One region of the Clostridium sp. genome, then DNA from elsewhere that is predicted to be linked to it. Evidence: riboswitches for the same ligand, from Rfam matches in the RefSeq annotation. Region 1 holds a riboswitch; the other holds the start of a gene.
What was found. Region 1 has a riboswitch for S-adenosylmethionine ahead of LKE46_RS05460 (nitrogenase component 1). Riboswitches for the same ligand answer to the same signal wherever they lie in the genome.
Positions count from the first base shown of each region.

Region 2: it holds a riboswitch for S-adenosylmethionine, as region 1 does, so the genes downstream of both, LKE46_RS12875 (ABC transporter permease) here and LKE46_RS05460 (nitrogenase component 1) in region 1, are expected to answer to the same signal.

Region 1 is NZ_JAKVOI010000001.1:1,085,940-1,091,994, forward strand. It holds gene LKE46_RS05440 (cell wall-binding repeat-containing protein) at 1-1,054, shown strand, start outside; gene LKE46_RS05445 (sulfite exporter TauE/SafE family protein) at 1,125-2,312, shown strand; gene LKE46_RS05450 (hypothetical protein) at 2,381-3,124, shown strand; gene LKE46_RS05455 (response regulator transcription factor) at 3,151-3,867, shown strand; SAM riboswitch class I at 3,906-4,010, shown strand; gene LKE46_RS05460 (nitrogenase component 1) at 4,200-5,666, shown strand; gene LKE46_RS05465 (nitrogenase component 1) at 5,668-6,055, shown strand, end outside.
Region 2 is NZ_JAKVOI010000001.1:2,632,603-2,638,657, forward strand. It holds gene LKE46_RS12855 (ABC transporter substrate-binding protein) at 1-64, opposite strand, end outside; gene LKE46_RS12860 (threonine synthase) at 96-1,295, opposite strand; gene LKE46_RS12865 (threonine synthase) at 1,324-2,514, opposite strand; gene LKE46_RS12870 (ABC transporter ATP-binding protein) at 2,546-3,337, opposite strand; gene LKE46_RS12875 (ABC transporter permease) at 3,366-4,154, opposite strand; SAM riboswitch class I at 4,253-4,367, opposite strand; gene LKE46_RS12880 (LysR family transcriptional regulator) at 4,769-5,629, shown strand; gene LKE46_RS12885 (aspartyl-phosphate phosphatase Spo0E family protein) at 5,726-5,899, opposite strand.

The DNA.
Region 1 (6,055 bases):
AGTCAAGAGACTTCAGGGAAAGGACAGATATGGCACTAATCTTGCTGTGGCAAAGGAACTGGTTGAAGAGGGAGTAAACAAAGACAATATACTTGTAGTTGCCGGAGGCAGTTTTTCAGATGCACTGTCGGCAGCACCGGTTGCAGCAGCAAAGGATGAAATATTATTGCTGTCAAGCAATTACAAGGCTTCAATAAAAGACTCCATTGATTTTGCAAAAGGCTCTAATGTCACGGTAATAGGAACTACATACAGCATAAGTGATGATGTGAAAAACGCCTTTTCACCTGCTGCCAAAAGAATAGATGGTGGCGAGGACAGATTTTCAACTAATTTGAAGGTGCTGAATGCCTTCAAAGATGACTTGAATGGCGGCAGACTTTATATATCCTCAGCTTCAAGGAATGCTGCGGACAACCAGTTTGCAGATGCACTTGTTGCATCGGTACTTGCAGGGAAGTACAATTCTCCTCTGTTGTTGGTTGACAGGGAGGGATTAAAAAGTACAAACAATGCTGTTGAGTATATAAAGAACAATGCGGATAAAACTACAGATTTGCAAATAGTAGGAGGTACGGGAGCAGTTCCGAAATCGATTGAGAATACAATAAATAACGAAGTGTCAGGAGAAAATCAGACACCGCAGACACAGACTTTTACAGGATATATAACCACGGAAGATGATTTTGCAGCGGAGCTTGGAGAGGATACGGCGGACATGGTATACATGAAAATGATGGCGCTGTCCGGATTGGGAATAACTTATCAAGACAAGGACGGTAAATGGGTATTCTATTACCTGGATGGAGATATTTCTACAGACAATACTGATGGAGCTGACGGCAAGTGGAAATTTAATGGTACGGGCTCTCAGCTGAGTGCATGGAATATAGTTGAAAACCAGATTAAGAGCAATAATGGAGCAGACAAGATGAAACCAGTACCTGTCAAGATAACGGGAATATTAGATGGAAGCACACAGACTAATCCCGGACCTGATGCCGATGGTATAGACTATCCAGTAATAAAAGTACAATCAATAACTGATAACTAAAGAATAATGTAATTAAATACCACCAGGCCCGGCCTGGTGGTTGTGAATTATTTAAAAATAGGAGGGGAGTTTGAATTTGCAGGAATATAAGATCAAAAATATGAATCATAAAATAGGTAATAAACTGGCAATATTAATTGTAATATTAATTTTAATCCTAATCATTTTTTTAGTAACTATATTCAAAATAAATATAGTTGAATTTCTAAAAAATCTGTTCATGCTGAAATATCTGCCAAAGTTGGGGAACAACACAAGCTATATACTGTTGTTTACATTTGGAATATTGACATCTTTTCATTGTATAGGTATGTGTGGTGGAATAAATATGTCACAGACCATCAGCAAGAATGGTACTGCAACTCCAAATTCAGCATTCAGGCCTGCCCTGTTCTATAATATCGGAAGAATAATATCCTACACTATTGTGGGTGGAATTGTTGGAGGACTCGGAGGAATAATTGGATTTTCTGGTATGCTGAGGGGAATCGTTCCTATTGTAGGCGGCATATTCATGGTTATAATGGCAATAAATCTGCTTGGAATCTTTAAAGTTCTGAGAAGAGTAAATATCACAGTGCCATCCTTTTTTGCTAAAAAAATTCGTAGAAATAACAATTACAGTCCTATAATTGTTGGATTGTTAACGGGCTTAATGCCATGTGGACCAATTCAAATAGTCGAATTATATGCTCTTGGAACAAGAAGTGTGATACTTGGTGCCGCTTCCATGTTCTTTTTTTCAATCGGTACAGTGCCCTTGATGTTTATGTTCGGAATTTTAAATACTATTTTAACTAAAAATTTTTCAAAAATAATCTTGAAAGCCAGTGCTGTACTTGTACTATGTCTTGGAATAGCCATGATAGGCAGAGGATTTTCACTGTATGGTGTCTCTGTAGGAATGAAGAACATGCCTTATGGAAATGGGAAGGGATTTTCGGCTATTGAAGGCGGAACCCAAAATGTAAGGACGGAACTTGAAAGTGACAGCTTTACTCCTATTGAAGTGATAAAAGGAATACCTGTGAAATGGAATCTGCATGTTGACGAAAAAAATTTGAACGAATGCAACAAGGCAATTCAGATTCCAGAATACAATGTAAAAAAGAATTTGAAGGTAGGAGACAACATAATCGAATTTACTCCTGATAGAGGTGGAGAATTCGTGTATACCTGCTGGATGGGCATGATAAAGAGCAAAATTACAGTTGTAGACAGCATTGACAAGTTGAATCAGGACAAGACTAAAAATTAAATTTAAATTAAGAAGGAAGGTGAAAACTGTTATAATATTGTGCTATAATATTGTAACAGCAGATATTTATGAAGAGGAAAAATCAAATTGTAGTTGGAATAATTGCAGCAATATGCTTAATTATAGCTGGAAGTGTATGGATTATAGAGGCAAATTCGTCTAAAACTGAAGCTGGAAATAAGGATAAAAGTTCTATGAACAGCAAACAAATGCTGCAGTCACAACATTCAAATCATAATGCAGAGAAAACTCAGGAAAAAACTGTAGCCGTGGATAGAACAAAATCTTCAGCAAAATCAGAACTGGATAAAGAAGGCAAAGTTGAACTTAATAAAAAATCTCAATCCAATACTGTAAATTCACAGCCGGAGGAAAAAACTTCTGATATTTCAGATAACAATAGTAGTAAATCTACAGCCAGGTCTGTTAGTATTACCGGATATATTACTTCAGAAGATGATTTTGCAGCTGGACTTAAAGAAGATACTGCAAATATGGTATATATGAGATTGATGGCTCTGTCCGGACTGGGAATAACCTTTCAGCAAAATGGCAGCTGGGTATTTTACTATTTTGACGGTAATATTGCTTCAGACAATAAAAGTGGTAAAGACGGAAAATGGACTTTTAATGGTAGTGGATCGCAGTTGACTGCATGGAATATTGTCCAGAAACATGTAAAGGAAGGTAAGGGCAAATATCCGGTTCAAGTTACGGTAAAGGGAGTATTAAAAGGAAACACCGGTACTAATCCGGGGCCGGATGCTGATGGCAAAAAGTTCCCTGTAATAACTGTTGAATCCATAAATTAAAATAGGATTTGAATGGAGTCTTGGTTATGAAAGAACAGAAAAGAAGAATACTTGTAGTAGATGACGAGATAAAAATTGTGGAAGTTGTAAAATCATATCTTCAGAGAGATGGATATTCTGTATATTCTGCATACGATGGAAATACCGTTATGGATATGTTTGACAAAGTAAATCCTGATCTCATGATTCTGGATCTTATGCTTCCGGATATTTGTGGAGAAAAACTATGCAGTATTTTAAGAAAGAAGTCCAAGGTGCCTATCATAATGCTTACAGCCAAAACTTCAGAATCTGATATACTCAATGGATTTGACATAGGAGCAGATGACTATGTAATAAAACCTTTCAGTCCAAAACAGCTTGTGGCAAGAGTGAAATCACTTCTAAGAAGAACAGTGGATGATAAAGATATTATGGATTACATAATTTCCATAGATAACGGCAGGTTGACAATAAACAACTCAAGCTATGAAGTTAAAAAATCAGGCAGTATAGTCAATCTTACCCCTGTTGAGTACAATATACTTACAGTTATGGCAGGACATCCTGAAAAAATTTTTACAAGAGAAGAATTGATATCCATTGTACTGGGAAAAAATTTTGACGGATATAACAGGGCTATTGATTCACATATAAAGAACTTGAGACAAAAAATTGAAGATAATTCCAGAAACCCTGTATACATTTTGACTGTAAGAGGAATAGGTTATAAATTTGGTGGAATTGTAGAAAAAAGATATTGACATATTCAATAATATTGAATATACTAATAGAAGTATATAGCTTATCAAGAGAGGCGGAGGGACAGGCCCTTTGATGCCCGGCAACCTGGATTTTATTCAAGGTGCCAATTCCTGCAGGATGAAATATACCTGGAAGATAAGATAATGGAAGAAATAACCTTCCCGTATCTTTTGCAGGGGAAGGTTTTGTTTTTTATTTACAGTTAATTGGTTGACCAGATATACTGGAGACTAAGTAAAGCCGGCGATGTATATTCGTAGTGTTTTACCTAGTCTTTTTTGTCAATTGGATTTTAGTAATTATTGATAAATATAAAAGGGAGGATACAATTTTGAGCATAAATATAAAATCACCGGAAATTAAAATAAGAGAAACAAGACTTGGATCAATTACGGGCTTTTTTGGAAATGCATCCCAACTATGCGAAATGTCAAAGGGGAAAAGGCTTTGTGACAGAAAACATTCTTTCAGTCAATGCCTCGGATGCAGCTCGGGAAACGCACTTTGCCAGCTTGTAATGATACAGGATGCAGTTGTTATAAACCATGCTCCGCTTGGATGCTCGGCAGACTTTTCGGATTTTAATTTTACAAACAGAGTAGGCCAGAGAAAAAGAAATTTCAAACTTAGAAATGCCAGACTGCTGAGTACAAATCTTGAAGAAAAGGACACTATTTATGGAGGGGGAGAAAAATTAAAGACTACAATAGAAGAAGCTTTTAACAGATTCAATCCCAAGGCAATTTTTATAACTGCGTCCTGTGCATCTGGTATTATAGGAGATGATATAGAAACAATAGCTGAAGATGCAGAAAAAAAATTCAAAATACCTGTAGTGTATATTCCCTGCGAAGGGTTCAAGTCAAAGATGTGGACAACAGGCTTTGATGCTGCATATCATGGAATAATAAGAAAAATAGTCAAACCTCCTGTTAAAAAGCAAAAAGATCTAATAAATGTAATTAACTTCTGGGGAAGTGATATTTTTACAGATTTGTTTGGAAAAATAGGATTGAGGCCAAATTATATAGTTCCTTTCTCAACTATAGAGCAGCTTCAAAAAATGTCAGAGGCTGCAGCTACAGTTCAAATATGTCCTACACTTGGAACGTATCTTGCAGCAGCACTTGAGCAGGAATATGGAGTACAGGAGGTAAAGGCACCTCCTGCTTACGGAATAAAGGGAACGGATGAATGGTTTAGAGAACTTGGGAGAATTACAGGAAAAGAAGCCGAGGTAGAGGAATTGATAAAATCTGAAAAGGAAAAAATATATCCTGAACTTGAAAAGCTGAGGAGCAGGTTAAAGGGTAAAAGGGCTTACATTACAGCTGGTGCGGCACATGGTCACAGTTTGATGGCTCTTCTTGAAGACCTTGGAATGAAAATTGTGGGAGCATCCATATTTCACCATGATCCATGCTATGATAACGGGGCGGAAGCAGCTAAGAGCCTTGATCATGCAATAAATACCTACGGTGATATAGAGAATTTCAGTGTATGTGACAAGCAGGCATATGAACTGGTTAATTCGCTTAATAGATTGAAGCCTGATATATTTGTTGCACGACATGGCGGAATGTCAATTTGGGGAGCCAAGCTTGGAATACCAACCTTTTTAATGGGGGATGAGCAGTTTGGACTTGGATATCAGGGATTGATAAATTACGGTAAGAAGGTTCTGGATGTACTTGAAACTCCTGAATTTGTAAAAAATATTGCAGCCCATGCAAAATTTCCGTATACTGACTGGTGGTTCAAACAGAGGCCGGATACTTTTCTGAAGGAGGGAAAATAGCATGCCTAAAATAGTTCAGGAACCAAGACATTATTGTACCCTCGGAGCCCAGCAGTCTGTAATTGCAATAAAAGGGGCAATGCCCATACTTCATTCAGGACCTGGATGTGGTGTGAAGTTATTTAGGGGACTCAGTACGGATTCCGGATATCAGGGTACAGGATATTCAGGCGGCGGAGTAATTCCATGTACAAACGCAACGGAGAGAGAAGTTGTATTTGGTGGAATAAAGAGGCTGCGTGAAGTCATTGACGGAACATTAAAAGTATTAAAAGGAGATCTGTTTGTAGTACTGACAGGCTGCACATCCGATATAGTCGGAGATGATGTAGGCTCGTTGGTGGATGAATATAAAAAAAAGGGCATACCGATAGTTTTTGCTGAAACAG
Region 2 (6,055 bases), 1.5 Mb from region 1:
CGCATCCTGAAAGAGCAAACAAACTTATTAAAAATATTGAAATTACAGGAAATATCTTTTTCATATTAAACATCCTCTTAAACATCCTCCTCTTTTTAAATATCTGTATCAATCTCAATTACTGGAAGTTCCTCTTTAACCAAATTAGGGTATTTCAATCCACTACCAGTATTTAAAATTACAACTTTTTCATCCGACTTCAAGAAACCGGTTCCATACAACTTTTCTACTGCAGCAATTAATGACGCTCCTTCAGGACATATGAACAGTCCTTCAGTCTTTGCAAGCAAATTAAGCGAATCAAGAATTTCCGAATCTTTTACTTCAACTGCAGTACCACCACTTTTTCTAATCGCATCAAGCACTATAAAATCTCCCAGAGCTTTTGGAACTCGTATTCCTCCCGCTATGGTATTTGCCGTTTTACAAAACTCCGAATCCTTCCTTCCTTCATTAAATGCCTTTACAATAGGATTGCAGCCTTCTGCCTGAACTGAAATAAGCTTTGGAACCTTGCCCTTTATCCATCCAAGCTCTTTAAGCTCCTGAAAGGCCTTCCATATTCCAATTATTCCTACGCCTCCCCCGGTAGGATAGAGTATGGCATCCGGGAATTCCCAGCCGAAGTACTCGGCGATCTCAAGTCCCATGGTCTTTTTACCTTCTATTCTGTAAGGTTCTTTCAAAGTAGCCGCATCAAACCAGCCATATTTTTTTACTCCCTTGGCTATTATTTTTCCTGCATCAGATATAAGACCCTTTACAAGATAAGTTTTTGAACCGTATATATAAGCTTCTTTCTTGGCAAGATCCGGTGCATCATAAGGCATGGCAACTACAAGTTCTATTCCAGCCTTTGCTGAATATGCCGACCAGGCACCTCCTGCATTTCCAGCTGTTGGCATAGCTATAGTTTTTATTCCAAGTTCTTTTGCCTTTGAAACACCTACAGCAGCTCCCCTTGCCTTAAAAGTACCCGTAGGATTCAATCCTTCATCTTTTATATAGAGATTTTCAATGCCTATTTTCCTCCCTAGTTTTCCAGCCTTAATTACAGGTGTATCACCTTCACCCAGTGTAACTATATTTTCCTCGTTCTTTACAGGCAATAGTTCCTTGAATCTAAACAGTCCCCTTCTTCTGGATTTGAATACATTCCTATCTATATTTTCCTTTATTTTGGAAAGATCATATCTTACAAGTAACGGACCACCGCAGTGACATAAATTATGCGGCTCATCTGTTGAATACCTTTCACCGCATTTTGAACACTCAAGATAACTAACATAACTCATAAATCATTTCTCCTTTATTTGAATATTTTTAAATAGTTTCAATCAACGGAAGCTTCTCATCAATCAAATCAGGATATTTTAAACCACTTCCGGTATTCAAAAGTACAATTTTCCATTCGGGTTTTAAAAATCCGTCTTCAAACAATTTTTTTACTGCTGCAACTAATGCACCTCCTTCAGGGCATACAAGCAGTCCCTCGGTCTTTGCAAGCAAATCAAGTGAATCAAGAATTTCTGAGTCTTTTACTTCAACTGCAGTACCACCGCTTTTTCTGATTGCATCTAAAACCATAAAATCTCCCAGAGCTTTTGGAACTCGTATTCCTCTCGCTATAGTATTTTGATTTTTGCATAATTCTGAAATTTCTTTATTCTCTTTAAATGCTTTTACAATGGGAGCACACCCTTCTGCCTGAACGGCAATAATTTTTGGAACTTTGCCATTTATCCATCCAAGTTCCCTGAGCTCCTGAAAAGCCTTCCATATTCCAATTATTCCTACACCTCCTCCCGTTGGATAGAGTATGGCATCCGGAAATTCCCAGTCGAAGTACTCGGCAATTTCCAGTCCCATAGTCTTTTTTCCCTCTATTCTATAGGGTTCCTTTAGAGTGACCGCCTCAAACCATCCATATTTTTTTATAGCTTTATTTATTATCTTATCTGCATCAGATATAAGACCTTTTACAAGATAAGTTTTTGACCCATATACAAAAGCCTGCTTCTTAGCCAGAACTGCAGCATCATCAGACATGACAACCACGAGTTTGATTCCTGCTCTGGCCGAATACGCTGACCAAGCACTTCCTGCGTTTCCAGAAGTGGACATGGCTATGGTTTTTATTCCAAGTTCTTTTGCTTTTGAAACACCTACAGCAGCACCTCTTGCCTTAAAAGTGCCCGTAGGATTCAATCCTTCATCTTTTATATAGAGATTTTCAGCACCAATTTTTTTTCCCAGCTTTTTAATCTTGATTACAGGTGTATCGCCTTCACCCATTGTAACCATATTTTTTCCCTCTTTTATGGGTAGAAGTTCTCTAAATCTAAAAATACCTTTTCTTCTTGTTTTAAAAACATCTTTATTTATATTTTTCCTTATTTTATCAAGATCATATTGTGCAAGCAGCGGCCCATTGCACCGACATAAGTTCTGCGGTTGATCAGCCGAATATATCTTCCCGCATTTTGAACATTCCAGATACTTTAAATAAGTCATGGGAACAATCTCCTCCATCCAAAATCTTATATTATATGTTATATGAAAATGGATTTTCCACTTTTGTAAAGAACTCATCATATATTTGACTTTTAATACGTGTAAAATCATAGCTGCTTCTGTCTCTGGGCCTAGGTAAACCAACAGGTATAATCTTCTTGACTCTGCCGGGTCTACTGGACAATACAACCACCCTGTCTCCAAGATAAACTGCTTCATCTATATCATGGGTTACAAGTATCATGGTAGTATTTTCCTTCTTCCATATTTTAAGAATTTCCTGCTGCATATTAATGCGTGTCATAGCATCCAGTGCACCAAAAGGCTCATCCAGCAGCAACAGTTTTGGTTTGTTTATAAGTGACCTGGCAATACTTATTCTCTGTTTCATCCCTCCTGATAGCTGGGAAGGATAGGACTTCGCAAAATTAGTTAATTCAACCAGGTCCAACTGTTCATAAACCAGCTTTCTCTTTTCTTCTTTGGACATCTTCTTGCTTATTCCGAATTCTATATTTTTTTCTACTGTAAGCCATGGGAAAAGTCTGGATTCCTGAAACACCATTCCTCTGTCTATTCCAGGACCATCGACAGCCTTACCATAGGAAAGTATATTACCTACATAATCTCTATCCAGACCGACTATTATTCTAAGCAGAGTACTTTTCCCGCATCCACTTGATCCAACAATACTTAAAAACTCTCCCTGTTTAACTGATAAATTTATATTGTTTAAAACATTGAGATCACCACCTTCTTTTTTAAAAGTTTTATTCAAATTTTCTATTTCAATAGCACCTGGTTTCTCCTGTACCACGGACATGATTTCTCAACTCCCTAATTAATCAATCTTAGCTACCTGAATCCCATCTTACAACTAAAATTTGCAGCTTCTTTATTATATAATCTATCAAGAATCCAATTACACCTATTGAAGCAACCCCTACCAGCATTATATCCGGTTGTGATAATTCTCTTGCATAGGATATTGAATATCCTATACCTGAAGTTGCTGCAATTATCTCTGCTGTAATTACACTCATCCATGCACTTCCAATTCCAATGCGCAGGCCTGTAAAAATAGATGGCAGTGCTGATGGAAAAACTATTTTTTCAAGTGTCTCAAGCTTACTTTTTTCTAATATTTCAGAAACTTCCAAATACTTTTTGTCTGCTCCCTTTATTCCATAAATAGTATTTATAAGTATCGGCCAAAAACTTCCGATTACTATTACCGTTATTTTAGAAGCTTCACCTATTCCCATCCATAGTATAAGAACGGGAACCCATGCCACAATAGGAATTGGTCTTAAAAACCCTATAAGCAGGTCAACAGCATTTTCTGCTATTCTGAACAATCCAATGAATATACCACATATTATTCCTAAAGATGCACCTATACAATAGCCTTTTATAACTCTCAGTATACTTATAGACAAATTTCTCGCCAGATCTCCACTTTTAACCATATCTATAAATGCCAGAAATATGGTATGAGGAGACGGTAGTACGGACTGTTTAATAAGTCCTCTATCACTTAAAATTTGCCACAGTATAATAAGTATTATCGGAACTATAAGTGCAATACCTATTCTACCAATAAATTTAATTTTTTTACTAAAGCCGGACTTTACGTTCATCTTTACACACCTCATATTTTGACTTAATTAAGAAAGCTGTTTTTCAAATAAGAAAAACAGCTTGAATTCAATCTAAAACATTTCAAAATCAACTATTTTTCTTATCTCTCAGAATAGTAAATACTCTGCAGGAATTAACACCATTGCATTCTAATGAAAAATGCTGGTTGTCGGGCTTCATAGGGCCAGTCCCTCTGCCTCTCGTGATAAGAGAATATACAGTTTTCAACATATAATTATATATTCCACTTTGTCAATAATCCACTATTAAATTTTCTATAAATTATGCAAATACAAAAAATCCTGTTCTCTTAATGCAGAGGCAGAATTTATCCGCGGTCCCACTCTGTTTACTGTAAATAGATTCTCATACAGCAACTCTATAATTAATGCTCAAGAATGCACTTCAGTTAATTCCGTTCAGGACTTCTCACAGCTTACAAAAATCCCTCTCTTCGAACTTTTCTCAACCTACTCTTCTCCATCATTGCAAATATTTCTTTTATATTTCTTCAACTTTGTGTATTATTATATCAAAGAAAATAATATATTACAAATACCAAAAACATATCTAATTTATAGCTATAAGATATAAATTATGAAGGGTGATTATCATGGATATAAGACAACTCAAGTACTTTCTTACAATAGTAGAAAAGGGAAGTATAACTAAAGCTGCACGACAACTTCACATAGCACAGCCTCCATTAAGTCAGCAGCTCAAACTGCTGGAAAAAGAGCTTGGAATTAAATTGATAGAAAGAAATACAAGAAAGCTGCAAATAACTGATGCGGGAAGGATACTTCAATACCGTTCCAAACAAATTCTTGAACTGACTAAAAATACAAAAAAAGAACTTGAAAATTTAAAGGACGGATTTAAGGGTATACTATCTATAGGTACAGTAGCATCTTCCGGTACTACAATACTGCTGAAAAAATTAAATGATTTTCATGAAAAGTATCCCCACATAAACTTTACTATAAGAGAAAGCAGCACCTCTGAAATTCTCAAACTCCTCAATACAGGAATTATAGAAGTTGGTATAGTATTTACTCCTTTTAATTCTGAAAAGTTTGAATCATTGCTGCTTCCAAGTGAATCAATGGTTGCAGTTGTAAAACAGGGTTCCTATTTTGACAGTCTCAAAAATAAAATCAGTTTAGACGGTTTAATAAACAAGCCGTTGATAGTAGACCACAAATTTAAAGATATGCTAATTTCATCCTGTCATCAAATTGGTTTCGAACCTAGAATACTATGTGAAAATGAAGATGCAAGGTCGGTTTTACTATGGGCTGCTACTGGTATTGGTATAGGTGTGGTTCCAAAATCTGCTTCAGAGCTGATTCCCCGACTAAGTTTAAAATATATTGAAATAAACGAATTATCCCTCAAAACTCGTCCTGCAGTAGTATGGGTTAGAAATAGGTATTTATCCGATATAGCCAAAGACTTTATAAATACATTTTGAATATCTTTAAATATGCTATATTCACAAGTTATCAACATATTATCAACATATATTGTGGATAAGTTTATAAAGAGGAGGTACCTACCTCCCCTTTTTCTACTTGTCTACTTTGTTTTTGATTATCCTGCTATATTCATTTAGCAATGAATCCAACATCTTACTTGCTGCAATTACTTCCGGATTTAATAAATTGTTTTTCTGTTTGACTAAATCATTCAGATGTTTTCTCAATTCCTGCATTTCCAACAGAATATCTTTTATATTAGACATGTTTCTTCCCTCCTTCCCTAATAATTACTATAAAGGAAGAAACATTCTAAAAAATATTAATTTTGTATAAAACAAGATATCTGGGATTCAATAAAATGGACAATTCCAAAAAAGTTTAATTATTTTACTGATAATTTTTCAATTTGTATTGTAATT